3 regions of the Terribacillus sp. AE2B 122 genome follow, and region 3 is predicted to be linked to each of the others. Evidence: predicted binding sites of a transcription regulator. Region 3 holds the regulator's gene; each other region holds the start of a gene.

Region 1 (25,056 bases), on a different contig from region 3:
CACGACTCTGACACAATTCATCAAAAAATGGGGTTTTTATGAGTCAAATGCTATACAAATACTCATGAAATTTCGTATAGTGGGAACGGATAATGAGGAGACGAAGGAGAACGATTATGCCTAACATCAAAAACGATACAATACTGCGTGCATTTCGTGGGGAAGCAACGGATTACACGCCGGTGTGGTATATGCGCCAAGCAGGGAGATCGCAAAAAGAATACCGCGAACTCAAAGAGAAATATTCTCTGTTTGAAATTACCCATCAGCCTGAGCTTGCGGCCTATGTGACAAGACTTCCGGTCGAACAGTATAATGTCGATGCAGCAATTTTATATAAAGATATCATGACACCACTGCCAGGCATTGGCGTGGATGTTGATATCAAGTCAGGAATCGGTCCGGTGATCGCCAACCCTATCCGCAGCATTCAGGATGTAGAGAAGCTTGGCACCCTAGATCCAAAGCGTGACGTTCCATACATTCTGGACACGATCAAGCTCCTGACAGAGGAACAGCTGGAAATACCGTTGATTGGTTTTTCTGGTGCGCCGTTTACATTGGCTAGCTACATGATTGAAGGCGGACCATCCAGAAACTATCATAAGACAAAGTCACTTATGTATAGTGATCCTGCTGCATGGTTCGCATTGATGGATAAGCTTGCAGAAGTATCTATCACTTATGCGAAAGCGCAAGTGGCAGCCGGAGCATCAGCTATTCAGATTTTCGATTCATGGGTAGGGGCTTTGAATGCAGCGGATTACCGTATGTACATCAAACCGACAATGGAGCGTATATTCAACGAACTGCGTGAAACAAATGTTCCGCTTATCCTATTCGGTGTAGGAGCAAGTCATCTGATCATGGAATGGAATGATCTGCCGGTGGATGTCATCGGACTTGACTGGAGACTTTCCATTAAGGAAGCAAGAGATAAGGGTATTACAAAGACGCTTCAAGGCAATCTTGACCCAGCATTCCTTACAAGTGATTGGAGTGTGCTGGAAGAGAGGGCTAAATCGATTCTGGATCAAGGCCGGGAAGCTGGACCGCATGTGTTTAACCTTGGCCACGGTGTAACGCCGGAAATAAGCCCAAGTGTGCTGAAGAAGCTGACTGCCTTCATCCATTCGTATTCCGCTAAACAAAACTCAATTTTATAACCCGAGGTGTAAGACATGACAAAGAAAAAGGTTGGTTTACTAGTTATGGCGTACGGCACGCCTTATAAAGAAGAAGACATTGAACGTTATTATACTGATATCCGGCATGGACGTAAGCCTACACCGGAAATGCTGGAGGATTTAACTAGCCGATATAAAGCAATCGGCGGTATTTCTCCGCTTGCACGCATTACGAAGGAACAAGCTGATGCAATTGAAGCAGCTTTAAATAGCTCTCAGGATGCTATCGAATTCAAAGCTTATCTTGGCCTAAAGCATATTGAGCCTTCCATTGAAGACGGTGTTGCTGAAATGGCAAAAGACGGTATTACAGAAGCTATCTCACTTGTATTGGCACCGCATTACAGCACATTCAGTGTAAAATCCTACAACGAGCGTGCGCATAAAGCCGCTGCAGAAGCTGGAAATCTTCAAATTACGTCTGTAGAAAGCTGGTACGACGAACCAGGTTTCATCAAATATTGGTCAGATAATATTTCTGAAATCTTCGCTGGCATGGACAAGGAAGAGCGTGATAAAGCAGCGCTGATCGTATCTGCGCATAGTCTTCCGGAGAAAATCCTTCAAAATGGAGATCCATACCCAGATCAACTGAAACGTACAGCAGATTTGATCCAAGAACAGACAGGCATCAAGAATGTGGAGCTTGGCTGGCAGAGTGAAGGTAATACACCAGATCCATGGCTTGGACCGGATGTACAAGATCTTACTCGTGAGCTTTACGAGAAAAAAGGCTATCGTTCTTTCGTTTATGCACCAGTCGGCTTCATTGCGGACCACTTGGAAGTACTTTATGATAATGACTATGAATGTAAGGTTGTTTGTGACGAATTAGGCGCAAAATACTATCGTCCGGCAATGCCGAACACGGACCAGCAGTTCATTGATACATTGGCGAAGGTGGTATTGGAGCAGCAAGCGCGAGTTGAGCGTCATGGCTGAGAAGAAACAGATTGCAATCGTCGGGGGCGGTATTGCCGGTCTGACGACTGCTTATTACCTTCAGAAGCAGATTCGCGCCTATCGTCTGGATTATGAAGTAAAGTTGTTTGAGGCCTCCAGCCATCTTGGTGGAAAGATTGACACCCTGAAAAAAGATGGATTCTTGATTGAACGCGGTCCTGATTCCTTTTTAGCGCGTAAGGAATCAGCATCTCGTCTGATTCATGACATCGGCATGGAAAAGGATCTTGTCCGGAACAATACAGGACAATCCTATATCCTAGCTGGCAAGAAGCTACATAAAATGCCGAAACGAGCCTTTATGGGTGTGCCGACAGAATTAAAGCCGTTTTATCAGTCTCGTCTGCTTTCTACTAAGGCGAAAGCGCGTATCAGTGTTGAACCGATGCTGCCGAAAGGAAAAGAAGCTCAGGATCAATCTATGGGATTATTCTTCCGCCGTCGCTTCGGCGATGAACTGGTAGAGAATGTGCTTGAGCCGCTTCTATCAGGTGTATATGCAGGTGAAATCGATGAGTTAAGTCTGATGGCCACGTATCCAAAGTTCTATGAAGTAGAACAGCAGTATGGAAGTGTGATTAAAGGACTGCAGGCGACGATGCCGAAGCCACCGAAACAGAAGAAAGATGTGAAGCCTCCAGGTGCATTCCTTTCATTGAGGAACGGATTGCAATCATTGGTAGATGGTCTGGAAGCAAAGCTTGATCCAGGCACTGTCCACTTGGAAACAAGTGTGGATCATATCGAACGCAAAGAAGACCATTATCACTTGCTGCTCGGTAACGGAGAGGTATTCCGAACCGACGCTGCAGTGCTTGCTTCACCTTTCTTTGCGGTTCAGCGTATGCTGAGCCAATATGATTTCATGGAACAGCTGAAAGAGATGAAGGCGACATCTGTTGCTACGGTTGCGATGACATTCGATGCTTCTGCTATCAAGAAGGATATCGATGGTACAGGCTTTGTGATCTCCCGCAACAGTAAATATCGAATTACAGCATGTACATGGACACATAAAAAGTGGGAAGGCACGACACCAGAAGGCAAAGTCATGCTCCGCTGCTACGTCGGAAGACCTGACGATAGCGGTATAGTGGATTTATCCGATGAGGAAATCGTCCGGATCGCTTTAAAAGATTTGAATAAAATCATGAAAATAAAAAGCAAGCCGCTATTTTCAGTGGTTAGCCGCTGGAAAAAAGCGATGCCGCAATACGTTGTCGGCCATCTGCAGCGTGTCGCTAATGTGCGCGCCAATATGGCCATCAACCTTCCAGGTGTATTCCTTGCGGGTGGTTCATACGATGGGATTGGTATTCCGGATTGTATCGATAGTGGTGAACAAGCCGTTCAAAACGTACTTGCTTACTTGCGTGAAAAAAGCTTCTCCTAAGGGAGAAGCTTTTTTTTGTAACTTGTTATTTATTATTTTTGATCTCGACAGCTTATTTGGTATCTGTCGGAAAGTTCCTGTATATGTAAGCAGTTATCATTTTTGTAGCTGTCAGGAACTATGGGAATACGGCTTGCTTTTTTTCTTGTTCCAAGCCTCGATAGCTTGACTGCGCGTCTTTCCTTTGTTTACAGGTTTAGAGAAAAACTCACGGATGAATCGGTTATACTCGAACTGAGGGGCAATATCTTTCTGGTAACCAGGATCCTGCTTGCGGGTTTCTTCTTCATGCCAAGCATTGATGGCATCTTCGTATGTTTTGCCGATGTTTGCACGGAAGTAGTTTTGTATATAAGTCGAGAAATGAAAATGCTCTCCGATTTCCTGCTTAAAGAATGTTCTTACGTCCTGGCTGCATCGATGGCCTTCCGTAATGATGGTAGAACGGCTGAGCGGTTCTTTGGATTTCTTCTTTCTGCGTGATTGTTTTTGTTTCGGTTTTTCTATGAGACCATTCAGAAGGAAGCTTTCAATTCTTGCTGTAATCTCCATCTTGGAACCCGAGACAGGCAGTTCATTATCTCGGCAGAATTGGACAAGTTCTTCTTTCAGCCAATAATAATCCAAAAAAGCATCTGCTTTTGTTTTTCTTGTCAATTCTGGTCTCATTACATATCCCCCATATACGTTTTTTTCTCTTTTTGTTATATTATGTCACATATTTAAAGAGGAGACTAGCTCTTGTCTGGAGAACCCTTGAAAAAGGAATCAGGTTTATCTAATGGAAATTCGGTAATGGTAAGATTAGAAGGAGAGGTGCACAAAGTATGAAATTGACAGTAATAGGATTTTGGGGAGCATATCCTGGCAGAGAAAGTGCCAGCTCTTGTTATTTAGTGGAGAAGGACGGATATTCCTTGCTTTTGGATTGCGGAAGCGGTGCGTTATCGCGGATGCCAGCTTTTATTGATCCGAAGGAACTGGATGCGGTGGTCGTAAGTCACTATCATCCGGATCACATAGCAGATATTGGCGCCCTGCAACATGTTTGGCAAGTGCAGAACAGCTTGAAAGGTACAGAAGACGTGCTGCCGATATTTGGTCACGAAGAAGATGAGGAAGGCTTTAAGAACTTGACTCATAAATTTACCGATGGGATTGGCTACAAGCCGGATGAAATTCTGAGCATAGGGCCTTTTGCCATAACATTTATGAAAACGAAGCATCCAGTACCATGCTATGGTATGCGTATCTCAGACGGTGTCTCCGATATTGTTTATACAGCTGATTCTAGTTATTTGGAGGAGTGGGCGGAGTTCAGTAAGGATGCTGACCTGCTTATAACCGATTGTAATTTTTATCAGCATCAGGATGGAGAATCTGCCGGTCATATGAATAGTCTGCAGGTAGGCGGCATTGCGGAGCAGGCTGGTGTGAAAAAGCTCTTCCTCAGTCATCTGCCGCATTTTGGAGAACATAGGCAGCTGCTGGAGGAAGCAAGCAGTGTCTACAGTGGACAAGTAAAACTAGCATATGAGGGGCTGACATGGGAAGGGTAAAACCTTCCCGTTTTGTCTGAATTGCTATCATGCTGAGGATTCGGTAGAATATTACTAGGATAAACAATTTTTGACACTGGGGGTCTTTATTTTGCGATTTATCGATAATGAAGGTATTACAGATCCAAGGATCAACCTTGCGATCGAGGAGTATGTCCTGAAAAATTTCGGCAAAGACGATACATATTTGCTTTTCTATATCAATGAACCATCCATCATCATCGGCCGGAATCAGAACACGATTGAAGAAATAAATACGAAGTACGTTGACGATAACGGCATCAAGGTTGTACGCCGCTTATCCGGAGGCGGAGCTGTTTACCATGACATGGGGAATTTAAATTTCAGCTTTATCACACAAGATGACGGTGACAGCTTCCAAGATTTCGCCAAATTCACAAAGCCGGTTACGGATGCATTGAACAAACTCGGTGTACCAGCAGAATTAAAAGGCCGAAATGATTTACTTGTCGGTGAACGCAAGATTTCTGGAAATGCACAATTCTCAACACGTGGTTTGATGTTCAGTCACGGTACACTAATGTACGATTCGGAGATCGAACACGTTGTATCAGCTTTGAAGGTGAAGAAAGAGAAAATCGAATCCAAAGGGATCAAATCTATTCGCAGCCGTGTAGCAAATATCTCAGAATTCATGGATAACAAAATTCCGATGGAAGAATTTAAGGAAATCCTGCTGCGTTATATCTTCGATGTAGAAGATACGAAGGATGTACCGCGTTACAAGCTGACAGAAGAAGATTGGAAAGCAATCCATAAAATCAGTGAAGAACGATACCAGAAATGGGAGTGGAACTACGGTAAATCGCCGAGCTTCAATATCCAGCAAACGCATAAATTCCCTTCAGGTAATGTTGATGTCCGTCTGGATGTGAAAAGCGGTATTATTGAGCAGATCCGTGTCTTCGGTGATTACTTCGGAGTCGGCGAAGTCGGGGAGCTTGAAGAAAAACTGAAAGGTGTCCGTTATGAGCGCGAGTCGATTCAAAAAGCACTAGCGGATGTGAACGTAAGCCACTACCTAGGTAAGATCGAGAAAGATGACTTTATTGATCTTATGTACTGATTGATTATCTATGAGACGACCTCCGGGCCGTCTCTTTTTTACAGGAGGAATCGGATGAAACGGGTACTTCTTGCTTATATGATCTATCTTTTGGCAATCTGGATTTTCTTTCCGTTTTTCTATACAGAATGGAATGATGATGTAAGCACATACGCAAGTATTGGTCATGCCGTCTACTTTTCCAGACTGCCGTTATTGCCGCTGTTTCTTTATGTGGTTTGGAAGAACGATAAACTGCAAAAAATCGCTGCTGCCATGGAAAATCGACTGCCTAAACTAGTCGCAACTGCCGGCTATATGCTTTTATTGACTACCGTATACGGTATCGTTCAGCTGCCATTCCGATTGGCGGGGTATTGGAATGCGCGTCAAGCACAGATCAGTGTACAGCCGTTCATTGATTGGGCAGGGGAATACGTACTAAGCTTATTTCTCTTTTATTTGGCTGTCACAGCAGTTGTTTTGATATCGCAGTATCTAATGAAAAGATTCCGAAAAAACTGGTGGATGCTTCTTTGGTTCTTGCTTGTACCAAGTGCCATTTTCATCGTCTATGTCCAGCCAATGTGGATTGATCCGCTTTATGAGGATTTCTATCACCTTCCTGACGGGGAGTTGCGTACGGAAATCGAGCAGCTGACTAGTGAGGCAGGAATTCCCGATGCAACACTTCTGGAAGTAGATAAAAGTGCTAAAACAGTAACGTATAATGCATATGTAACAGGACTGTTCGGCAGTGCTCGTGTAGTGCTGTATGATACAACAGTCGACGGATTGGACCAAGATGAGGTTTTGTTCATCGTCGCCCATGAAATCGGTCATTATGTGCTGCATCATGTGTATTGGGGGACAGCTGGTTTTCTGGTTCTAGGATTTGTCCTCCTTTGGGTAACTAAAAAATTATCAGATAAGTTATTGGCTAAAATACAGATAAGTGCTCATCAGCTGAGAGCAGTACCACTCTTCCTGCTTATCCTTAGTTCGCTGCAATTTGCGAGCGAGCCTGTTTCACTTTATGTGTCGCGAGAAATGGAGCGGCAGGCAGATGCTTATGCGCTGGAACACGCACCTGATACAGAAGCAGGCATTCACATGTTCCGGAATATGCAGCAGGTCTCCAAAGGTGATCCGAATCCTTGGCCGCTATTTGAATGGCTGCGTTCCACGCATCCATCTAACCAGCAGCGTATCGAAACAATAGAATCTTATCAGGAAAACAGGTAGAAGCATGAGTTCTACCTGTTTTTGTAAGGATTCTATTAAGAAAATGGTATTCTCCTGTTTTCATGCCTGAAATTTTGCTATTGTAGAATCAATCCCTCTTTTCCTGCATCAGAAAGGAAGTTCAGGATGCAGCAGATAGAACAAAATCCAACCATGGCAGAACTTACGCCGCTTACAATGGCTGTACTTCCGAAGCTCCTCGAAAACGGTCAGCCAGGCTGTGAGGTAATCGAGACAGAAGATAGTTTTACTTTTCGCACCCCTCCGAGCAGATTCATTGATTTGGCCTGCAAGTTTTATGGAAGCAGTTTAAAAGGAAGACAGGCAGGTGTGAAAGACATCTGCGGAATCACTCATAAGGCCCCGATATCGATTGACCCTGTCAGCGGTATGTATTTCTTTCCCACCTCTTCACCACTCTCCCATGCTTGCTCCTGGATTTCTCATTCCCACATCAAGCGGATTGAAGCCGCCCCGCATCAGCGAACAACCCTTATATTCAAGAATGGCTACACACTTACCCTTGATGTTTCGTATGGATCGATGATGAATCAGGTGCAGCGTACTGCACAATACAGATTCCTGCTGGATAAGCGAATCAGGCATTTGTGGAAGTATGGCGGGGATCAGATTGCGGAGCCTTTTGTGTAAGCTCCATCAGGATTGCCTCGACTTTCTTCCGAATCGCTGGATTGAAATAATTCCGCTTTTCCTCACACTCCTTCGTGATGAACAGGAAAGTGGTGAAGGCGTCGTTTTTCTCTGCTGTAACAACCTGCAAATTATGCTGACGAAGCTGAATGCGCAGCTGTTGTCGTTCCTCCAATGCACGCTTCTCCATCGATTGTAATGTATGTAACAGATGCGCCTTTATCTTATGCTTTCCTTCTTCTACAATCCGGATATCCTGCTGCAGGACAACAATGGCCATTGATAGAAATAGAAAGCGGGACCCCAGCTTATATTCCGACTCACTAAGACAACGCATATGCCTTTCCTCCTAGTACGAACGTATGTTCTAGTATACCCTATTGTATGCAAAGTGAAAACAGGATACTACAGGTAATTTTCAAAAAAATACTAACCAAATGCAGGAAAAGAAGGGATAATCCTGTCAGACTTTGCATGCTTGGGCTTTTCGTTTAGAATAGTAAAAAGATGTTTTTGCTGGGAATAGGAGAATGGTTAGATGGTCTTAGGCTTTGGATGGAACGATTTGATGGAAATGTTCCGCAATGGAACATGGGACGATTATGTGAAGTCCCTGCTTGATCGATATGAGAATCTGGGTCCTATACCCGGCATTTTGCTTCCTTACTTGGAAGCTTTCCTGCCGTTTCTGCCGCTTGTTGTCTTCGTACTGACGAACACTGTGGCGTACGGCCTGCTATGGGGCTTCCTATATTCGTGGATTGGTACGTCGCTTGGAGCAATCACTGTGTTCTGGCTGATACGGCGGTACCGACATACACGTATAATCAATTGGCTGCGGCATAACAAACAAGTAAAGCGAATAACTGAATGGTTGGATCGTCATGGTTTTGGTCCATTATTCATTCTTTTATGCTTTCCATTTTCGCCCTCGGCTATCATCAATGTGGTCGCAGGATTATCGAGAATCAGTGTGCAGCAATTCGCTTTGGCGGTATTTCTCGGGAAAGCGCTGATGATCTTCTCTATTGCATACGTCGGTGAAAGTTTGACTTCCTTTGCAGAAAACCCGATTAAGACGGTGGTTGTAGCTGTTGCAATCATCCTATTCTGGACGGTAGGTAAATACGTAGAAGGAAGATTGAAGAAGAAGAACGGAAAGCAGGAGCAGTCACATAAGGATTAAAGCTATTCAAGCCGGGGTAAAGTGTTGCAAAACACTTACACCGGGGGAAGGCGCATGAAAAAGAAAAAACGTTGGAAGTTTTTCTTCTTGTTTGCCGGCATCGTGCTTTTGATCTTCTGTTCCAGAGAATTAATCTTTGCGGATTATCGAGTGGAAGGGGAGTCAATGGAGCCGACCTTGCAGGACGGTAACTTCCTGATGGTGAACAAGTTCATGAACGACGCAGATAGTATCCAGCGTTTTGATGTCATCGTTTTTCACGCAACAGAGGATGAGGATTATGTGAAACGTGTCATTGGAATGCCAGGGGATGCAGTGGAAGTTAGAAATGACAGACTGTTTGTAAACGGTGAATACAGACCGGAGCATTATCTGGAAACGTATAAGGATGATGTCGATGGTCAGCTGACGTATGATTTCACGTTGAAAGACGTTACCGGGAGAACGACAGTGCCCGAAGGAATGCTGTTCGTAATGGGTGATAATCGAAGGGACAGCCTTGATAGCCGCTCTTTTGGCTTCATCCCGATTGAACAAGTTGTCGGGAAGGTGGATGCCCAATTCTGGCCAATGTCCGCATCTGGACTTGGAGTTTAGCTCCTTATCTTTGATAAGGGGCTTTTCCAGTATATACAAGCGAACAAACGTGCGCATCTGTTTTCCCTAAACCCGTGTAACATGATAGAATAAGATTACTAGTTTGGAAGACAGGAGTGGAGCTTAAAATGGGTGTACGTTTTATCATCGGCCGGTCTGGAGCGGGAAAAAGCCGTGCATGTCTCGATGAGATTGCAGCTAAATTAAAAAGTGATCCAATGGGTTCGAATATATTTTATCTGGTTCCGGACCAGATGACCTTTCAGCAGGAGCAAGCGCTGATCAGGCAAACCGGTGTAGAAGGAAGTATCCGTGCACAGGTATACAGTCTGTCGCGGCTGGCTTGGTATATCCTGCAGGAGACAGGCGGTGCGACCAAGCAGTTCATTACCTCAACAGGTGTTCAGATGATGCTCCGGAAGATTACCGAGGAACGTAAATCTGACTGGAATGTCTTTCAGAAAGCGATCGAGAAGAACGGCTTTATGGGGCAGCTGGAAAGCATGATCACAGAGCTGAAGCGCTATCGTGTTACGCCAGAGCTTCTTCATGCTCAAATCCGGGAAATGGAGCAGTTTCAACAGCAGCATTCCCCTGAAGTTACACTTCGGGATAAGCTGGAGGATATCAGCTATATTTACGATCGCTTGACCGCGCTTTTACGGGATAAGTATATTGACAGCGAGGATCAGCTGCAAATGCTTGCGTCTAAAATACCATTGTCGCGTTCTGTTAAAGGATCGGAGATTTACCTGGACGGGTTTCACCAGTTCACGCCGCAGGAGCTGGAGGTAATCGGTGCACTGATGACAGAAGCCGATCAAGTAACAGTGACACTTACATTGGACGGTGCAAACCGTCAGGATGTTGACGAGCTGGATTTGTTTGCGCGCACACATGATACATTCCTTCAGATTAAACAGACGGCGCAAGAAAGGAATGTGCCGATCACTTCAATCGAGCAGCTCAATCCTGCCGATGGGCGCTTTGGGCATAACCGAGCTTTCCTTCATTTAGAGAAGCACTTGGAGACACGTCCAGCTCCAATGTTGAAGCAGGAAGTACCAATCACCTTGGCGCAGGCAGTCCACCCAAGAGCGGAGGTCGAAGGTGCCGCGCAGGAGATTGTTAAGCTTGTACGGGAGAAAGGTTACCGTTATCAGGATATTGCTTTGCTTCTCAGACAGGCGGATGTATATCATGAGCTGATCGAAACAGTATTTGCGGATTATCATATTCCTGTTTTCATTGACCAGAAAAAGCCGATGATTCATCACCCGCTGCTGGAACTGATTCGATCAGGGATGGAAGTCGTTGATGGTAATTGGCGATATGAAGCTGTTTTCCGCGTATTGAAGACAGGTTTCATCCCATCGACTGATGAAGTTTATCCACTGACAGAAGAAGCAATTGATGAATTAGAGAACTATTGTCTTGAGTATGGTATTCGTTCCAGGGATCGCTGGCTGCAGAAAGAAGACTGGATTTTCCAGCGGTTCCGCGGATTTGATACAACACGGCAAACTGATAAGGAATTGGAAACCCAGAAACGGATCAATCATTATCGCCGTCAAGTTGCGGATGCGATGAAGAAATTTGATCGAAAGCTGCGGGAAGGTAAGACATTCCGTGAGCGCTCGATTGCTGTTTACAATTGGCTGGAACAGCTGCAAGTACCGCAGCGCCTTGAGGGAATGCAAGTTATTTTCGACGATCGTGGTGAGCTGGAAAGAGCAAGAGAGCAGGACCAAGTGTGGGATAGTGTACTTCAGCTGTTGGATGAAGCAGTGGAGATTGTTGGGGACGAACGCGTTTCCTTGCAAGTTTTCCGTCACACAATGGAGACGGGTTTTGAATCGCTTGAATTCGCTCATATCCCGCCAAGCTTAGATCAAGTGATTGTCGGAACGATCGACCATAGTAAGGTAAGCGGACTGAAATGTGCTTTCCTGCTTGGTGTCAACGAAGGCGTATGGCCAATGAAACCGAAGCCCGATGGACTTATCAGCGAGGAGGACCGGGAAGTACTGGCCGTATACGGCTTACAGCTTGCGGCCGGAAGCAAGCGCCAGCTGCTGGATGAGAGCTTTTATATGTACCTTGCATTCACGGCAGCAAGTGAACAGCTTTGGGTAAGCTATCCAATCAGTGATCAAGAAGGAAAGGCGAAGATGGCTTCTTCACTCGTGCAGCGCATGAAAGATTTATTCGACTGGTGCTGTGACGAGCGCATGCTTCAGGATCCGGAGGACAGTCTGGATACGGCTCGTTTTGTTGCTACTATCGATCAGAGTCGTTCTGCTCTTACGACTCAGCTGGCCCGTAAAATGCGGGGTTATCCAGTTCATCCTGTCTGGGATAGTGTACTGAACTGGTTCATCAGCCATGAGAGCGAGGATGAGCTGACAGGGAGGATACTGCAAAGCCTCTTCTATCGGAATGAAACAGAGGATTTGGCGGAAGAGACAAAGGAGCAGCTTTTCCCGAAAAAGGTGAAAGCAAGTGTGTCACGCTTGGAAACCTACTACCGCTGTTCTTATCAGCATTTTGCTAAGTACAGTCTTGGGTTGGAAAACAGACGGACTTACAAGCTGGATGCGCCGGATATCGGACAGCTTTTCCATGAAGCATTGAAGCAGATTACAGATTGGGTACAGCTGGATGGCCGGAATTATGCGCAGCTTAACCGGGAAGATGCAACAGGATATGCGAAACGAGCGATGGGCAACCTCGCACCTGTACTGCAGAATCAGATTCTCCATAGCTCCAACAGGTTCAAGTATATCCAGCAAAAGCTTCAGGAAATTATCGCACGTGCTGCCTACACGCTGAGTGAACAGGCGCGGCAAAGCAAGTTCTCTCCAGTTGGGCTTGAGCTTGACTTCGGGGAAAATCAGACACTGCCGCCGATTGAGATCACGCTGCCAAATGGCTATGAAGTACAGCTCAGAGGACGTATCGACCGCGTCGATAAAGCAATCGATCAGGAAGATCTGTTTCTTCGTATTATCGATTATAAATCCAGCAGCAAAGCGCTGAACCTGACAGAAGTCTACTATGGTCTCGCGCTCCAGATGCTCGCTTATCTGGATGTTGTTCTGTCTCATTCGGAGCAGTGGCTCGGTCTCCAGGCGACCCCGGCAGGTGTATTATACTTCCATGTGCATAATCCGCTGATTTCGCAATCGAGCAGATCACAGGTGGATATTGAGGACGAGATATTCAAGAAGTTCAAGATGCAAGGCATGCTGCTGGAAAACGAATCTGTTGCCCGTATGATGGACACGTCATTGGAATCAGGTATGAGTAAGATCATTCCGGCAGGCCTGAAAAAAGATGGTGCATTCCGAGCTGGTTCCCAGACGGCAGATCAAGACACTTTCCATGCTTTGCAGCAACATACTAGATTTTTAATGGAGCAAGCTGGACTGGATATAACAAATGGCGGAGTGCATTTGAATCCTTATCGCCATCATGATAGAAGTGCTTGTACGTTTTGTGATTTCAAGGCAGTGTGTCAATTCGACGCATCACTTGCCGGTAATAAATATCGTGCAATAAAAGATATGAAGGATGAAGATGTACTGAATAGCATCAAGAAGGAGGTGGAACGACATGGTAATGTGGACTGACGAACAACAGCTGGCTATTGATGCCAAAGGACATGATATCTTAGTCGCAGCTGCAGCAGGTTCAGGTAAGACGGCTGTTCTTGTTGAACGAATTATCCAAAAGCTTGTAAATCAAAACGATCCGGTTGATATCGATCAGCTGCTAGTCGTGACTTTCACGAATGCAGCTGCACAAGAGATGCGCAGCCGGATTGGAACAGCTCTTGAAAAGGCTTTGGAGGCAAACCCTTCTTCTCAGCATCTTCGTAAGCAGTTGTCATTGCTGCAGAATGCGTCTATTTCCACGCTCCACTCGTTCTGCCTGGATGTTGTACGCAAATATGCGTATATGCTGGATTTGGATCCAGGTTTCCGTATTGCAGATGACTTGGAAGCGGATCTGATTCGCCAAGAAGTAATTGGGGAGCTGCTGGAAGAATGGTACGGTAAGGAAGGCGAGGAGCAAGCAGCTTTCTTTGGCGTAGTTGATCGTTTCAGCAATGACCGCAATGACCTGGAAGTGGAAGATCTTATTCTGAAGTTATATGATTTCGCTACCCAGAATCCATATCCGGAGGCTTGGCTGGATCAGATGGCAGAGCTGTATAATGTGTCTGCTATCCAGGATGAGAATGAACTGCCATGGCTGCAAGTATTGAAACGTGAAGCAAATGATCAGCTGCAGGCGATGCTGCAGGAAGCAGATCAAGGTCTTGCTCTGACACGCGAACCTGATGGGCCGCATCATTACGCAGAAACCTTCGAGGCTGAAAGGAAGTTCATTGCCGAAGCGAAGCACCTTGTGGAAGGCAGCTGGAATGATGCTGTAAGTTTCATAAAAGAGCAATCGTTCGGCAGACTTTCCGGCAAAAAGGTTGAATGTGATGACATGAAAAAATCGCAGGCAAAAGCACTGCGTGATTCTTATAAAAAGAGATGGGGCAAGCTTTCCGGCGATTGGTTTGCTCGAAAGCTTGAAGTCTATTTAACGGATATGCTGGAGCTTTATCCGTCGATCCAACAGCTCGCGTTGCTAGTCAAGCAATTCCGCAGCCGTTATCAATTGGAGAAACGGGAACGGGCATTAGTCGATTTCTCAGATCTGGAGCATTTTTGTCTTGAGGTGCTGATCGATGAAAACAGTACACCGGAACAGATCATTCCCTCAAACATTGCCGAAAGCTATCAGAACCGTTTCAAGGAATTATTATTAGATGAATACCAGGATACAAACCTCGTGCAGGAAACACTTGTTACATTGATTTCTGACCGTTCAGGAAGTGGCAATATGTTTATGGTTGGAGACGTAAAACAGAGCATCTATCGCTTCCGTCATGCTGAACCGACATTATTCTTGAATAAATATAAGGCTTTTTCTGATCCAGAACATCCAGCTATGCGCATTGATTTAGCCAGCAACTTCCGCAGCCGGCAGCAAGTGCTCGACGGAGCAAACTATATTTTTCGACAGCTTTTCTCAGAAGATGTTGGGGAAATGCAGTACGAAAAAGAAGCAGAACTCATCTATGCAAACAAAATGTATGATGACCTGAGACAAGATGATACCGACGTTGAGCTAGTTATTATCAATCGCGACGGTACGGAGGAAGCAGAAGATGCTGATACCGACACCGAAATGGTGGAGGATCTGGAGAAAGCACAGCTGGAAGGGCGAGCATACAGCAGGATGATTCAGCAATGGATCGGTCACGATGGCCACGATGCAATGAAGGTTGTCGATAAATCCACACAGCAGCAACGCGATATTCAATATCGGGATATTGTCATACTGCTGCGCTCCATGACGTGGGCACCGGCAATTGTAGAGGAACTGAAGCAGCAAGGCATTCCAGTATACGCAGAGCTTTCGACAGGTTATCTGGAGGCAATTGAAATAAAAGTGATGATGAGTGTACTGAAAATCATTGATAATCCGCTACAGGACATACCATTTGCTGCTGTTTTGCGATCACCTATCATTGGTCTGAAGGAAGATGACCTTGCCAAAGTAAGACTAGCAGATCAGCGAAGCAGCTATTACGAAGCTGCGAGGGTCTATGTTCGAACGGCGAATGATGAGATCTCTATCAAAATTGAACGCCTGCTGGAGTGGCTGCGCTCCTGGAGAATGGAAGCAAGACAGGGGGCGTTATCAGCATTAATTTGGTCGATCATGAGGGAAACAGGCTACTACGACTTTGTTGGCGGTATACCAGGCGGTCGGCAGCGTCAGGCGAACCTGCGTGCTCTTTATGATCGTTCCCGAAACTACGAGAATACATCATTCCGCGGACTGTTCCGCTTCGTGAAGTTCATTGAACGTATGGAGGAACGAGGAGACGATCTTGGAGCCGCTAAGGCTTTAGGTGAACAGGAAGACGTTGTTCGGATCATGACCATTCATAAAAGTAAGGGACTAGAGTTTCCTGTTGTCATCACCGGTGCGATGGATAAAACGTTCAATCAGCAGGATCTTCGCAACCGCTATTTGCTGCATAAAGATCTAGGATTTGGTAGTAAATATATCGATCCATTGAAACGGCTAATGTATCCAACTTTGATCTACCATGCATTAAAGGCAGAGAAACAGCGGGAATCACTAGCGGAAGAAATGCGGGTCCTTTATGTTGCTTTGACACGTGCAAAGGAAAAACTCGTCATGGTCGGTAATGTCGCATCATTGGAGAAGAAACTGCAAAAGTGGCGTCAAATTGCTGATCACCCGTCATGGGTGCTGCCTTCGCATTATCGACTGGAAGCAACATCCTATTTGGATTGGGTGGCACCTGCATTGCTGCGGCATGAACAAGCAACGGAACTGAGAGCTGAGGAGCTATCCCAGCAGCTGCCGACAGAAATCACGGCGGACAGTTCTCAGTGGCGAATTCGTCTCCAAGAAAGCAGAGACTATCTAACTTCTGATGAACAGGAAGAAGAAGCAAACCAAGAGCTGCTTCAACGTATTACTGATTGGTATCCAGGTGAAGAAAATCCAGATTGGAAGGAAGAAGTGGAAAACCGTCTGACTTATCATTACCTGCATACAGAAGCGACAAAGTTCCGGGCAAAGCAGACTGTGACTGAAATTAAGCGTCAGCGGGAAATACGGGACAGCTACAGTGATAGTGGTATAATGAACCGTATTCAGCAAAGAGTTCCGATTGCCAGCAGACCACGTTTCCTGCAAGAATCAAAGGAACTTACACCAGCAGAACGAGGCAGTGCAGTCCATGCTGTTTTGCAGCAGCTCGATATCCGAAAGGAATGGGATAAGAAGAAGCTGGAGGAGTTCCTGCTAGAATTGGTAGATAAGGAATTTTTACAGCAGGATGCTGCAGCATCAATTGACGTGGAGCGGATACTTGATTTCCTAGAGTCTTCAATAGCAGATCGCATACGCCAAGCTGAACACTTCTATCGGGAAACTCCTTTTACACTGGCACTGCCTGCGAACGAACTGTACAACGACTGGACAGGTGCAGCTTCTGACAAGGTAGTCGTTCAGGGAGTGGTCGATCAGATTCTAGTGGAGGAAGATGGACTTGTGCTCCTGGATTACAAAACGGATACACTTTACGGAGAAGATCCGAATAGGAGAGCAGAAATTCTCACAGAGAAGTACCGGGTTCAGATTGAACTTTACGCTAAGGCAATTGAACGGATTTGGAAGAAACCGGTCAAGGAAAGCTATCTATACTTCTTTGATAAAGGCCTCTTGCGACGAGTATAAGAAAAGGAGACAGCAACATTGCTGTCTCCTTTTTCATTTTGGCTGGAGATGTCTTTCCAGCGGGTAATAATCTTTTGCATGGCCGGTAACTTCTGCTAATTGTTTTAGATATTCCAGTAAGCGAATCCGGTCTGCCTGGAAGAAAGCAGAATCTGAGATATGGAGAATTGTGTCTTGGGCGAACTCCCATATTATAGGGAAGTTCTTTTCAGATATAGTATCAGTCATCCGGATGAAAACTTGGATCATTTCCACTATCAAGAGATAATCTTTTTGAGTATAGTGCCGAATCCGTCCGAAACCTTCATGTAGATACGTAGAAAAAGTGACGGTATTATAAACGACTCTTGTCTGTTCCTCTTCATCCTGCAAATAAGGGTGGAGTGTGGTAGATGCATCGATGTTAATCATCAGATCTGCCATTTGATGAAACGTATTGATAGCGGAGGTTGGATCATCATTTCCAATCGACTTGATGGCAATTTCACTTAGTTTGTTCATACTCATATCTACATCTTGTATCTCGGATCGTTTATGCCCGATTTGGATGAGTTTGCTGTACTTCTCGATTTGCACATCCTGCGCTCCGGGTCCGCGATAGCTGAACAAACGATTGCCTTTCAACACGAAGTCACCTGCTTTGGCATCCATCCTTATGACGACATCATCTTTCTTTGCCTGTTTGATCATATCCACAAAGTTAATCAGCTGTATATAACCGGAATTAGATGCTTTGCAAGTGTATCCTGTGTAATCCTCAAATGTATAACCAGGTTCATCACAGCGGTACGGCTCCAGCTCATCAATTAAAGTCGATTGGATGATCCTTTCCGACTCGCTTTTCATGGCATCCACAATATTGTGCAGTTGCATCCATGTTGTTGTATGGTTTACAAATAAAGCAAAACCGATAACTGCCGCCAGTGTGACAAGCGTACACGCGATCGGCACAGCCGTAAAATAATCGCGGGAACTGTTCGTGACAAACAGGAAGGAAATGAGCATAAACACAAAGCTTCCATAAAAAAGCCCAAGAATATGCTGTGTCGTCCTATCGGAGATAAAATTGAAAAGCATGCGCGGCGAATACTCTGAACTGAAACTTGTTAAGACTACTAAAATCGAGTTCAAAGTATAAGCTGCCAAAAGCAGTGTACCGCTGACTAATACACTCACGAGAGTACCAGTATTCGAAGCAGAAGCATTGAAGAATCCCGTTGTTTTAGTTGGTAAATCAAAATATAGATCCAACAGCAGTGGAATCGCTACGAGAAGAAGCGTTCCTGCGATATAGATTGTCGGCATCATCCAAAGATTAAGCTGCGCCTCATGCTTGCGCTGACGCTTTGTCATATGTAGATATTTTCGTAAAGGTCTTGGTAAAAGTTTAATAAGCATATAGGACGCCTTTCTACTTGAGTTTGATCATTGCATTTTACCCTACATTTAGAAGCGGCAAACACCAGGCTTCCATATGAATACCTAGCTGATCATGCGGGTAGAGTAAGGAAAGGAAGGAGTGGTACGATGGCTGACATCAAACAAGAAAAAGGGCGATTTTATATCGGAAATAGTGACCAGCCTGATGCAGAGGTGACATTCACAGAATCTGATGATATTGTCATTGAACATACTATGGTAATAGAGGATAAGCAGGGCGCAGGTATTGGAAAACAATTGATAGATCGAGTCGTAGATTATGCAAGAGAACAAGAGAAACAAATTGTGCCGGTATGTACATTTGCACATGAGATATTGAGTACTGACAAAAAATACGACGGGGTTTGGGAAGGCCCGCTATAAAAAGAGTGGCTCGCATAGTGCGAGTCACTCTTTTTAGTTGTTGATATATTTTTCGTAAACTGCGCCGAAATCATGTGCATGATATTTATGTTTGGTAGATGTCAGCCATTCGAAGCCGAATTCAGTCAATTTCTTGTACGTTTCATCCAGCGTGCCGTCTGTATAACGTGATTGCTGGAGAATGGCTGCTGCTTTATCCAGACTTGTATGTGCCATATCTGTAAATAAGCTGTTTTCATAATTGATCTCTGCAATGCGCAGCAAAGCTTTATATAAATCTTTAAGCTGATCGATCTGGTCTTTCTTAACGTCGATACTGATTACCTGATTATCGATGGAAAATTTAATTTCGATATCCAAATCCACTTTACCGGCTGTTTCCAAATATACGTTGCTGATGCGATGCTGCATATATGGGTAACGGCGAAGAGTACGTTTGGAAGAAACGGCGCTTTCACCGTCAACATGGATGATGGAGAGATTTGTAAAGCAATACTCATCCTGTTTCGTTTTAATCAAAAAGTAGATTTTTTCGTTATCTTCATTCATGACATAATCATCAGCATCCGTCTTATCGTAATCACTTGGAGGAATGATCTTGCCGATATCAGAGAGACCTAGAGCATCAGAAGCTAGTTTCTTAAACATAATTTAACCCTTTCCGCTATGTAGCATGTGATATACTAATTTTAGCAATTTTGACAGAGAGCATCCATATTAATTTTGTAAATGATGCATCTGGACTAAGCGAGAGGCGGAATGAGATGAAAGAAAAAATAAGACCTTTGCCACAGACAAAACGGCTGCATTGGATCGACGCAGCAAGAGGGGCAGCTATACTCGGTATCTTCATGGTAAATGCACCTTCATTCGGTTCTCCCTATTATATGCCAGGAATTGATTCACCTGAATGGGATTCGCCACTTGATACCTTTCTGCTAGGCGGCATCGATATATTCTTTCAAGCTAGTTTCTACACGTTATTTTCCATATTATTCGGTTTCGGCATGCAGCTTATTTTCGATAGCCGGAAACGCGACGGCATTAAGCCCGGCTGGTTCCTAAGCAGAAGGATGTTAGTGCTGCTGGGACTTGGAGCAATCCATGCATTTCTTATTTGGCATGGGGATATTCTTTTTACATATGCGATTATTGGATTATTGCTTATTCCATTCCTTTACACACCGAAATGGGTTTTGCTGACGATGATTCCGGTTTTGCTTGTTCCTGTGGTTCTGCTGCTTACGGTTTCAACTCTGGCATTATCAATGCTTGGAGAAGGAATGGATGAAATGCTGTCCAGCACGATGGATATAACAAGCAAGCTGACTGCTTATGGCAATGGAACATACACTGACATCCTGCAGCAGAACATCGCGGACTGGTCAATGTCGAACGGAGTCGGGGGCATAATCGTAGGTATATTTATGCTGCTGCCATTAATGCTTCTAGGTGCATATCTTGCGCGCACGAAGCTGCTTCATGACCCTTCAGCAAACCGACGCAAGCTCATTTGGTTCACTATTATTACTGGATTCCTTTTTCTTGTTCTTAAAGCAGGGCCATACTTAATTGGTGCTCCGCTTTGGCTGAGTTATGCTCAGGATTATATCGGCGGTCCAGCGTGTGCACTTTTTTACCTTTCTTTGATAACGCTACTATCAAATCTCCCTGTATTCAGCTGGATTGCACGTCAGTTAAGCTATGTCGGGCGCATGTCTTTGTCCAATTACTTATTCCAGTCTGTATTGATGTTCGTTTTGTTCTACGGTATCGGCTTCGGCTTATACGCAGAATTTTCTCTGCTAGGCTTTGTTTGCTTTGTTATTGGAGTCTTTGTATTTCAAGTTGTGCTAAGCCGTGTATGGTTCCGTTATTTCACCTTTGGACCTATTGAATGGCTTTGGCGGATACTGACATATGGGAAAATTCAGCCGCTTCGGAAGAAAAACGAACAGCGTGTGTCTTGATGCGGCAATAATGGGAAACATGGTATGATGTACGGGTACATAATAAAAGGAGGCGCACCATGGACGGAATGATACTTACACATATAATAGGCTGGGGACTCGGTCTTCTGCTCTTCTTCTTTGCGCTTGTTCTTTATAGCGAGAAGAAAGTAAAGCAGGCAACAATTCCGCATATGATTCTGCGGCTTGATTATCTGCTCATCCTTTATACTGGATTTGTTCTATTATGGAGATATTTTGACGCATCTGGATCTTCCTTTACTGTCCAGGCGGTCATTAAGGGAATTGCAGGGCTGATCGTCATTGTCTGCATGGAGATGATTCTCGTGAAACTGAAGAAGGAAAAGTCCGCAAAAGCTTGGTGGATTATCTTCTTCATCGCGCTAGTCATTACATTATTGCTTGGCTTTGGTATCCTTCCGATGGGATTCCTGCCATAAACCTGCCTACTAAGGCAGGTTTTTTTCTTTTGCTCACGTTTAGCGCCACTTTTCATATGTTGTAGAAGTAACGGCTTAATATATGACTTAGGCGAGAAAAGGAGTAGAGCGGGCATATGTGCGGTATAACCGGGTGGGTTAATTTCAAACGTAATCTGGAGCAGGAGAAACCTGTGATCCAAAAAATGGCTCAGACATTATCGAAACGGGGTCCGGATGAGTACAACGATTGGGGAGCACCACATGTCCTGTTCGGTCACCGGCGACTGATTGTAGTAGATGCTGCAGGAGGCAAACAGCCGATGCAGTATACTGATGAGCGCGGGACTTATACATTGATTTATAATGGTGAGCTTTACAACACAGAAGATATTCGGAAGGAATTGAAGCAGCGTGGATGGTCCTTTCAAGGGCATTCTGACACGGAAGTGCTGCTTAAGAGCTATGTCGAGTGGCAGGAAGCGTGTGTCGAGAAATTCAATGGGATATTTGCATTCGCTATTTGGCACGACAAAACGGAAACCCTCTTTTTTGCAAGAGATAGATTAGGTGTAAAACCACTCTTCTATATGGAACAGGATGGCGGGCTGTTGATCGGTTCAGAACTGAAAGCGATTCTTGCTCATCCAGAAGTGGAAGCAGTGCTTGACAATGAAGGGGTTTCAGAAATCTTGGCGCTCGGTCCGTCTCGGACACCTGGGCATGGTGTTTTCAAAGGCATAAAGGAATTGCGAGCAGCTCACATAGGGAAATTCGATCGGAACGGTTTGAAGCTGACTCGGTATTGGAATGTGGAAAGTAGAGAGCATACAGATTCTATAGAAGAAACTGCTGCAAAAGTAAGGGAATTACTTACAGATTCTGTCATACGGCAGCTTGTATCGGATGTACCGCTCGGCACCTTTCTTTCAGGCGGAGTTGATTCTAGCGCAATAACCGCTATTGCAGCGAATCACTATAAGGAAACAGGCAAAGGGCAGCTTTCGACATTCTCGATCGATTTTGATGGAAACGATACGTTTTTCAAGAAAAGCGATTTCCAGCCGGCTAGCGACCAGACATTTGTTATGAAAATGCAAAAAGCATTTGGTACGAATCATAAGACACATGTGATGGATAATCTATTATTAGCTGGCTCATTAAAAGAAGCGACCATTCTCCGTGATCTGCCTGGTATGGCGGATGTCGACGCCTCTTTATTTTGGTTCTGTGAACGAATCAAGGAGAATGTGACGGTGGCATTATCAGGCGAATGCGCAGATGAAATCTTCGGCGGCTACCCTTGGTTTTACAGAGAGGATGACTTGAACAGAGAAGGCTTCCCTTGGATTCGCTCGGCCCAAGTCCGTAACAGTCTGCTAAAGAAGGAATGGCAGCGTGACCTTGATTTGCATGGCTATATGCTTGATAGATATCAAGATACAATTGATGAAACACCACTGCTGCCTGGTGAGGAAGCGGAAGCAGCAAAACGGAGGCAGATGTTTTATTTGAATATGCATTGGTTCATGCCGACATTGCTCGATCGAAAGGACCGGATGAGCATGGGAGCAAGTTTTGAAGCCCGAGTTCCGTTTAGTGATCATCGATTGGTGGAATATGTTTGGAACATCCCGTGGGAAATAAAGACGTATGGTAATAAGGAAAAGGGCATACTTCGAAAAGCACTCGAAGGAATTTTGCCGGATGAAGTACTTTATCGGAAGAAAAGTCCATATCCAAAAACACATAATCCTGTTTATACGGCTGCTGTCGTTCAGTGGTTGGAAGAAATCCTTCGGGATGATGATGCGAGGTTATTTGACTTATTTGACCGGAAATCCATTGAGGCACTTGTCAAAAGCAAAGGTCAGGATGTGACTGCTCCGTGGTTTGGTCAGTTGATGACCGGTCCGCAGTTGCTTGCGCATCTGGGACAGATTGACTTTTGGCTGCGGCATCATGATGTGAAGATTCGTGTATGACTTTAGGGGCTATATTAGCTCCTTACATAATAAAACTATTTTCATTCAGAGTGATTTCGGCTATAATGATTCGCGGGCTTAGCGCAGGAATAGCTTTCAGCCGTTCTGCGCAAGCTTTTTAATGTATGGGACTTTGAGGAGGTACATAATTGTTCTATTTTGAAGTGAAACGTATTGTGGTAGTTATATTCGGAGCCTTGCTCAATGCGGTGGCACTGAATTTCTTCCTGATACCTGCAAGTGTATATGGCAGCGGCTTTACCGGAGCTGCACAGCTCTTATTCGATTTCTTTGCCCAAGTTCTTGGCATCACCTCAATCGGTACAGGGATCTGGCTTTTCTTATTGAATATCCCCGTAGCGATTCTAGGATGGATGAAAGTGGGCAAAGGCTTTACCATTTATAGTCTCTTTTCAGTTGCTTGTATGACAGTTATGCTTGAGCTGCTTCCGATTCATGCTCTATCGGACGATATTATCCTGAATGCTGTATTCGGCGGCGTTATTGCTGGTGTCGGTGTTGGGCTGACATTAAAATGGGGTGCTTCTACTGGAGGAATGGATATTGTCGTCATGATTCTATCTCGTCTGAAGGATAGACCTGTTGGCACGTATTTCCTACTGTTGAACGGGATCATCATCATTTTGGCAGGTGTCCTCAATGAACCGGCGAATGCCTTGTATACGCTAGTCACCCTGTATGTCTCGACTCGAGTAATCGATGCGATTCATACCCGCTATGAGAAGGTGACTGCAATGATTGTCACAACAAAGGCGGACGAGCTATCTAAAGCGATTTATAATAAAATGGTACGAGGTATTACGATTATTCCAGTCCGAGGTGGTTACACACAGCAGGATAAAAATATGCTGATGCTCGTTATCACCCGATATGAATTGTATGATTTGGAACATATTATTAAAGAAGTGGATCCATCAGCTTTCATGAACGTTGTAGAGACAGCTGGTATCTATGGATTCTTCCGTAAAGATAAATAAAAGCTGAGGAGCATTCTGGCTCCTCAGCTTTTTTTAATAGCCTGCTTCTTCCATGACAGCGACGACTTTCGCAGAAAGCTCGTCCCAATCTGCGTTTGGCAGCTTGTTAATTGTAATGAAATTTTGGAAGCCGAAAACATTATCGACACCTTCCACTGTCATTAGCTGATTCATGATAGCGTACTCGCTCGTTTGTCCAGGCATGACAGACACACTGCCGTTGCCTTCAAAGATAATTTTATCAGTAGTGAATTTCTTCGCATTCGGATTCGGGGTATTTTCCACTCTTATACTCATGCTATTGGCCTCCTAGCGTCCATACTTACCACTATCATAGCAGATAGAGAACGATTTAAAAAGTGGGAAATAACTTGCTTAAGCAGAAACGGGGTTGGGTAGTGAATAGGTAAAGAGGAGGAATATTCGATGGTGATTCGTATTTTATGCATTGGTGGTATAGCTGGTATTGCGCTGTCAGCCTGGATGTATCTTTGGCAGCAAATAACGGCTATTAAGGTTTATACATTATTGCTTAATGTCGATTTTATCCCTTTTATTCGACAGGTGGATTGGAATGATTATATGCTCAATCTCTTTCACATTATTATTTCCTGGGCAATTGTCCTAGTTTACTTCTTGTCGAAAAAGAAACTAGGGAGAAACAGATGGATAATCGGTATTGGTTTAAGTCTC
Region 2 (2,421 bases), on a different contig from region 3:
AACGATAAAAACTCTTTATTATCAAGGTCTAAAATGTATGTTTTTTTATACAAAGTCGTACATTCGGATAGGTGACGACCGATCATGTAGAGTGCTGCCGGGTTGCCGATGTTCCTAAAAGGCAGACTATCTCGTTTAAACGTGAGCCCCTGAGTTTCAGCGCTCTCGCGCCCGTGAAGCCTGCGCCTGATAATTCGGCCTTTCGTAAACCGAAGTAAAGGAAACGGATGGGATCCGTGACCACTCCGATATAAGCTATAAAGCGCGTGGTTGTGCGGTTTGTGGCGTGGTATTGCTGGCAGTGCCAACGCTATGATCCGCCTTATGGCTACTTTACACCGGAAATATTTTCCACGATATGTACTACTACACTACCGACCCTTTCGGACAAAGAACGTCTTCAGCTGGGAAAAATCAGGAAAAATCGCCCTGCAGAATCCTTTACTCCGAATAATATCCCTATCGATGTAATTAGATGGCATGAGGTACGGTTTTTGTACCGATATGCAGTGCTTGTCTTTTAGCACTTTTATATACCTCTCTATAAGGGAAAGGCGCTACAACCCGCAGTATATCAACGTTTTCGGAGGCATTTAGCACATTCATTCTGCTAAACGGAATGTAGTAGTAATTAGGACGTAATCTGGAGTATTCCTAACGGTACTTGGCCGGGAGCTGATCGGTGCAATTCGTCGAGAGCTTTTAATTTTTAAGATACTTATAATTAAGATTTATTTCATTATAAATTCTTAGTGTTTTCAAATAAATCAACGTATTTTCTAATTTTTTACGGTAGGTATACTCACTAAAAAGTCCTTTAAGTGAATAAAATAAAAATATAATGTAAGAAATAATAGCTATAAGCATGAGGGCAACTTCTGCACCACCCTCTTCTCTGAACAACCATGTAAGTGTACTTGTAGAAAAACCAATTATTAAGGAAGTTATAAAAGTAGCCTTATTATTACTCTTCGATTTGACTTCATCTTCAAATAAATTAATTAATAAGTCTAAATGGTTCTCTTTGAATACATCCAATCTTGTCTGTCTAAGCAATTCTTGAGCAAACTTCTCTCTCCTCTCTTCCTTAGGTCTTATCTTAAAAAGAGTTCTGTGAAAAGCATTGTATTTCATATAGATATTTATTGTTTCTCTTAACATACTTGATCCCTCCGTATCTATTATCGGGAAAACTGAACATAAGTTTAATGGAGTGTACTACTAGAAACTTGATATTCGTACTATATATCGCATACCAGGAACAAATGTTCTGCATCGGAGGTATATAAAATGAACGAACGCGGATCAATCAAATGGACATCGTTAATGTTGCCGGAGCACATCCAGGAGTTAAAGCAGCTAAGACAACGTCATTATGATGTCAATCAGCCGATATTATCGGAAGACCAACAGGAAGAGATACAGAGGAAGGTTCGTGAAGCTTACGAAAGTACGGCGCCTGTTACCGTAGAGTATTACGAGAACAAGCGCATTCATTCCGTCAGTGGTACGATTGATAAAGTAAATTTGACCATGCGGTGACTTGAGATAAGCAGCCGGACTGGTCTGGATTACATAGAGTTTTCGTCAATTTTCGCTATAAGTTTGGCTCAATATATGATTTAATTGGTTTAAACTATTTATGGGGGTTTTTATTTTTTGAACATTTTCGAGTTCTTTTCTCTATATACAGCGTTAACTACAGCTATTGGAACCGTAGGCTTCTTCCTAGTAAAAAGATACATAGCCGGAAGAGTAAAGCATCATTTCAATACAGAGTTAGCAGATCATAAACATGATTTATCTCTAATATCCGAAGAACACAAGCACGGCCTACAACTTATATCCCGAGATGTTGAGCACGACTATCAGAAGAGAATTCATCAATTTAGTTTGATTAGCTCAAAGATACATGAAGTTTATCCAGAATTATATATGATGATCAATGATTTGATGGTTGATTTTCAAAGGAGCACTTCTCGACTGAAGACTCGTCTTATGTTCTTAAGTAATACAGAAGCTGATTTACAAAAAATAAGGGATTATTTAGTAAGTAAGGAGATTCATGAAGATGTTATAGAAGATATAATAACCGAATATAAATTCGACAAGCAAAAAGGTGATAAAAAATACACTCAAGCTCTTGATTTAAAACAGTTACACAATACTGACAAGAAGAGATATGAAGTGTATATGAAACTACTTAGCGCTGAGCTATATTTGCCGAGTGATCTATCTAAATTAATTCTGAATTTATTAGATTTAATCTTAGATGTGATACTCGAAGAACAAAATCGAATTGAATTCGGTTTTGAGGGTAAACGCACCGAATACTACACTAATCTCTCTGATAAAACAAAAGAACTCAGTGAAATTAAGGAAAAAATTAAGATATCTATACAAAAAGAGTTAAATTTTGAT
Region 3 (4,830 bases):
AAAGATACTCCTGGTACCTTCTATGTACGGTCGCCTTTGATACATTAAAGCCCATACCGCGCAGAACAGAGCTGATTTCCTGGAAAGTAAGCTTATTGTTTCGCAGCCTGATCACTTCTTGTATCGGAAAGTCAATCCGCTCCCTGCCAGGTGCCGCCTGCTGGTTGCTCAAATTCTTACTTGGATCATATCCGGCCTCGATTGCCCTTCTCATACCTCGTTTGATTTTCATATTATGAATCTTTCGCTGATACTCCTCGACAATACCAACGATCTGGAGCACCATACCATCTGATTCCGAAAGCTGGAATTCACCGTGCTGGCTTAACGTATACACCTTGACCTCTAGCTTCTGAAGATGATGGAACAAGGCGATCTTCGTATTGCCTCTTCCTAGCCTCGTTTCATCCTGAATGAGGAGACAATCCGCTTCACGTGCTGTAAACACATCCAGCATGCGAAAAATTCCCGGACGTTCGATCTCATAACCGCTCTGTTTCTCTTCGATGATATCGATAACCTCTATGTCGGAAGACGCAGCAAGCCTGATGAGCTCTTCACGCTGACGCTCAATCGAGCTAGCTTGCTCGTCCTTTTCTGTACTTACTCTGCAATAGATGACTGCTTTCATTGATGTACCCTCTCACTTCGACTAATTAGACGCTCATTATAAGTGTAAAGTATAAGAAGAAAAGCGTGAAGCCGAAAAGCACATAATAGAATAGATCTGATTTCGCTAGTTTTTTGAACATGGTAGACCCCTCCGTTTTCAAGAACATGCGTTCTCTTTGTTAATTCCATTATATACGAACATAGGTTCTAGTCAAGACCTTTTTTCGAACGGATGTTTGTATATTGCAATCTATCATGGTATACTGTATGTAATAAAAATATATGCACGGGGTGTTCGATACATGATAAAACTATCGAAAAGACAGGAAGCGATTCTAGCATACATAAAGGAGCAGGTACTCGATAAAGGCTACCCGCCTTCCGTTAGAGAAATCGGCGAAGCAGTTGGATTGGCCTCAAGCTCTACCGTTCACGGCCATCTTTCTCGTTTAGAGAAAAAAGGTCTTATCCGTCGCGACCCAACAAAGCCGCGCGCTATCGAGGTATTATCATTTGATAGTGAAGAACAAACAGATATTCCTCGAGGTGAGGCAAACTACGCTCCGGTAATCGGAAAAGTAACAGCTGGTATTCCAATTACAGCAGTGGAGAATATAGAAGAATATGTCCCTGTACCTAGCCATCTAGTAGGACCGGACGATAATATTTTTGTTTTGGTTATTGTAGGAGAGAGTATGATAGAAGCCGGTATTCTAGATGGAGACATGGTCATCGTCAAACAGCAGCAGACCGCTCAAAATGGAGAGATTGTTGTAGCGATGACAGAGGACAATGAAGCAACAGTGAAACGTTTCTTCAAGGAAGAAAACCAGATCCGACTGCAGCCAGAAAACAGTACGATGGATCCTATCATTTTGGATAATGTTAGTATTCTTGGTAAAGTAATCGGTTTATATCGTTCCATTCAGTAAAAAATCGGCTCCGGCCGGTTTTTTTTCATAGAATTTACATACTTTTTGCCTTCTTTCGACATAATTTTTGGGTATATTAGATTATGCTATTACCAAAAGCTAGAAAGCAGGTGGTTTTGTGAAGCTGTTTTACAAGCTCTTCTGCAAGTTGCGAGGCCGACATAAGATTGATAGTGTTACTGATTCGTGTAAATGTGGATATACAAGAAGCCACCGTAGAGAACAACACAGTATGGATGATTATTATCTTAAAGAACGTTAAAAACGGTATAAATAAGGAGCTTGCCTAGACGGCAAGCTCCTCTTGTATGCTTTTATATTGTTTCATCGCTAAATTAAGAGCCTCGAGCAGAATACCTGGCGTGGCTTTCTCGTATGTCTCCCCTAACAGGCGCTTGGCACCATCCAGAATTCGCTGGTTCCCCATTAAAGCTAACAATTCATGTCCTTTTACTAAAATATCGTCAATGAAGACATCTCTGTAATCCTTGGAGTTTGTTACGACGCCTGAAATGAATCCTTCCTGCAGCAGCACTTCCGCATGATGTACGACATCGTATGGTGTGCACGTTCCTAATTCGCAGCGGTATTCTCTTGCTTTCGTTCCTTGGAGTTGGTCTGCTTCTAACTGTCCCAGTATTTCATGAAATAATGTAACGCGTAGTTTTGGCATGTGATCTCCTCCTTGTTATAGTTCAATTATTTCACATATTAGTTATGAATCCATCGAAAGGTTTGTACATTATTTCACAAATAAGTGACAAGTTAAGAAACAGATATGTTTAATTTCTCATCGTTTGCATTAAACAGGGCTACTATGTGGTATAGACACTATAAGTACTTTTATTGGAGGTGAAACAATGTCAAACTATCACACTGTACCAGACAGAAATAACAGCTGGCAGGTTAAAAAAGAAGGAGCAAAACGTGCTTCAGGAAGCTTTGACACGCAAAAAGAAGCGATGGATTATGGGAAGAAATTAGCTAAGCAGAATAAAGGTGAACATGTCATTCACGGCAGGGACAGGAGAATTCGTGAGCGGGATTCTTATGGCAATGATCCATTTCCTCCAAGGGGCTGAACTTGCAGTAAGCTGTTGGATTTAGATACTTATAGAAAAATAACAAAACCTGAAATCAGTTTCAGGTTTTGTTATACAAGCTCGATTAATATGCAATCCATCCCGCATCAGCCGCAATTACTTGCCCATTTACGAAGCTTGATTCATCAGAACCTAAAAATAGAGCCAGTTGAGCAATTTCAGCTGGTTTTCCAACACGCGGCATTGTTCCATTACCAGTCATTTGGCGCCCAGCTCCAAATTCGGAAATATTAGTCATAGATGCACTTATGTTAGTCTCGACACCACCTGGAGCAATACCGTTACACCGGATACCAGATTGAGCATACATATAAGCTGTATTTTTCGTCAATCCAGTTACCGCGTGTTTTGAAGCTGTGTATGCTGCCCCTGCTCGCGCCCCGCGCAACCCGCCTGCTGATATATTGTTTACGATTACGCCATGGCCTTGTTCCAAGAAGATGTTCGTAGCAATCCGCATCGCTCGCATAACACCAGTAGTGTTAACAGCAAAGACGCGTTCCCATTTCTCATCCGTAATCTCCCCCACCGGCTCCATTCCATCCATGATACCCGCATTGTTAACCAAAATGTCTAATTTACCAAACGCTTCCTTTGTTTCTGCGAATAATTGTTCTAAGTCCGCTGACTCAGCAACGTTTGTACGATTCGCGATTGCTGCTCCACCCTTCTTCTTGATAGCCTCAGCAACTGCTTGGGCGCCTTCAAAATTAAAGTCTGAAACAACTACTTTTGCTCCTTCTTTTGCATAAAGCTCTGCTATTGCCTTCCCCATCCCAGAGGCCGCTCCTGTAACGATTGCTACTTTATCTCTTAATCTCATATCATCCATCCCCTATAGTTAATGTACATTTGTTCGATAAAATAATAATATAGAATTGTAACCGCATTCAATCAGCAAAAAAAATCAAATTGTACGATATAGTACAAATACTTAAAAAGTGTTTAATAAAGGGGGGTTTTTATTTGAATAAAAATGATTTGCGAGTCTTAAAAACAAAACAGAATATACATCTTACATTAACAAATCTGCTAAAAAAGAAGCCCTTACCTCAAATAAAAGTAACGGAACTCTGCAAACTAGCAAATATAAATCGAGGAACTTTTTATTTTCATTATCAAGAAGTTGGAGATGTCTTTAAGGAATTTTTCGAGGAGATTATGATGGATTTAAGAGAATCCTACAATGAACCTTATCGTCATACAAAGTATATTGAAAGAGAAAAACTGGACCCAGAAACGGTACGTATCTTCCATCATGTTCAAAAATACGAAGAATTTTATAGGATTATCTTATCTAAGGAAGTATCTGCAGAGTATTATTACATGCTGTTCGATGAAATACGCTCGATCCTTGTTGATGATAAACATACAAATCACCTAGAAGAAGATTATTTATTTTCCTATTCCTCCAATGCAATTATCGGATTGATTATCGAATGGTACCGCCGTGATTTTCAAGAATCCGCTGATGAAATGAATATACATTTGGTTAATATACTTAAGTTATATTGATATTGTTGCAAAAGTCTTGTTAATACTACATACAAACCCCCTGACACCAATGTATCAGGGGGTTTTTATAATACTAATAGATGTCCTCCATGTACTGCTCGCGTTCCCATGAGTGAACTTGTGTGCGGTACAAAATTTCTATAATAATATCTCCTAATAATCCTGTTAAAAATAAACTTGCCTCTTATATACTTGGCAAGTTCTATTAATCCTTCTCTCTAAATTAATGACATGCTCTTAAGGGCATTGTAAATTCCGTGTTCATTGCAACTATCTGTGATTATATCGGCTTTCTCTTTAACTTCAGTTTCCGCATTACCCATCGCAATCCCAACTCCTGAAAGTTCCATCAGTTCAATATCATTGTTTCCATCTCCGAAAAAGACGATATCTTCACGCTTGAAACCATTTTGTTCTGCAATCTTCAAAATGGTTCTCGCTTTCGAACCTTCTCTAGGTATAACATCTAACCCATATTCGTGCCAACTCACATATCTGAATTCTTTGATAGCATATCTTGGAAGGTCTTCTTTCTTGCAGAAAAGCATAGCTTGAATAATTGAATTTTCTCGCCAAAAATTTTGATCAAACTCAGGGATGGTCCACCCTAGACTTTCGTAAGCTTTAGTTAACGCCTCACCTGGTTCTTCGAAATGTCTGGCTAATCC

Evidence for each region. The regulator LexA, encoded in region 3, represses DNA repair genes until DNA is damaged. The targets are predictions, from matches to a motif close to CGAACATATGTTCG.
Region 1: addB (helicase-exonuclease AddAB subunit AddB) is a predicted target of LexA. The motif match lies at 9,888-9,901, and genes of this name have one in related genera.
Region 2: AE2B122_RS12615 (YolD-like family protein) is a predicted target of LexA. The motif match lies at 1,259-1,272, and genes of this name have one in related genera.

The regions. Positions count from the first base shown of each region.
Region 1 covers NZ_LR700946.1:102,601-127,656, reverse strand. Annotated here, with positions in the region: gene hemE (uroporphyrinogen decarboxylase) at 117-1,166, shown strand; gene hemH (ferrochelatase) at 1,182-2,129, shown strand; gene hemY (protoporphyrinogen oxidase) at 2,122-3,543, shown strand; gene AE2B122_RS13040 (DUF6434 domain-containing protein) at 3,655-4,212, opposite strand; gene AE2B122_RS13035 (MBL fold metallo-hydrolase) at 4,371-5,102, shown strand; gene AE2B122_RS13030 (lipoate--protein ligase) at 5,194-6,189, shown strand; gene AE2B122_RS13025 (M48 family metalloprotease) at 6,244-7,413, shown strand; gene AE2B122_RS13020 (competence protein ComK) at 7,540-8,064, shown strand; gene AE2B122_RS13015 (hypothetical protein) at 8,012-8,401, opposite strand; gene AE2B122_RS13010 (TVP38/TMEM64 family protein) at 8,603-9,250, shown strand; gene lepB (signal peptidase I) at 9,305-9,847, shown strand; gene addB (helicase-exonuclease AddAB subunit AddB) at 9,976-13,479, shown strand; gene addA (helicase-exonuclease AddAB subunit AddA) at 13,463-17,188, shown strand; gene AE2B122_RS12990 (DUF2254 domain-containing protein) at 17,222-18,541, opposite strand; gene AE2B122_RS12985 (GNAT family N-acetyltransferase) at 18,716-18,991, shown strand; gene AE2B122_RS12980 (PH domain-containing protein) at 19,025-19,639, opposite strand; gene AE2B122_RS12975 (DUF418 domain-containing protein) at 19,756-20,961, shown strand; gene AE2B122_RS12970 (DUF1516 family protein) at 21,021-21,401, shown strand; gene asnB (asparagine synthase (glutamine-hydrolyzing)) at 21,518-23,365, shown strand; gene AE2B122_RS12960 (YitT family protein) at 23,515-24,363, shown strand; gene AE2B122_RS12955 (NifU N-terminal domain-containing protein) at 24,397-24,660, opposite strand; gene AE2B122_RS12950 (hypothetical protein) at 24,790-25,056, shown strand, end outside.
Region 2 covers NZ_LR700946.1:42,930-45,350, forward strand. Annotated here, with positions in the region: gene AE2B122_RS12610 (hypothetical protein) at 703-1,161, opposite strand; gene AE2B122_RS12615 (YolD-like family protein) at 1,291-1,542, shown strand; gene AE2B122_RS12620 (hypothetical protein) at 1,660-2,421, shown strand, end outside.
Region 3 covers NZ_LR700942.1:751,669-756,498, forward strand. Annotated here, with positions in the region: gene AE2B122_RS03835 (recombinase family protein) at 1-631, opposite strand, end outside; gene lexA (transcriptional repressor LexA) at 915-1,544, shown strand; gene AE2B122_RS03845 (hypothetical protein) at 1,831-2,217, opposite strand; gene AE2B122_RS03850 (DUF2188 domain-containing protein) at 2,405-2,626, shown strand; gene AE2B122_RS03855 (SDR family oxidoreductase) at 2,712-3,470, opposite strand; gene AE2B122_RS03860 (TetR/AcrR family transcriptional regulator) at 3,614-4,162, shown strand; gene AE2B122_RS03865 (Cof-type HAD-IIB family hydrolase) at 4,381-4,830, opposite strand, start outside.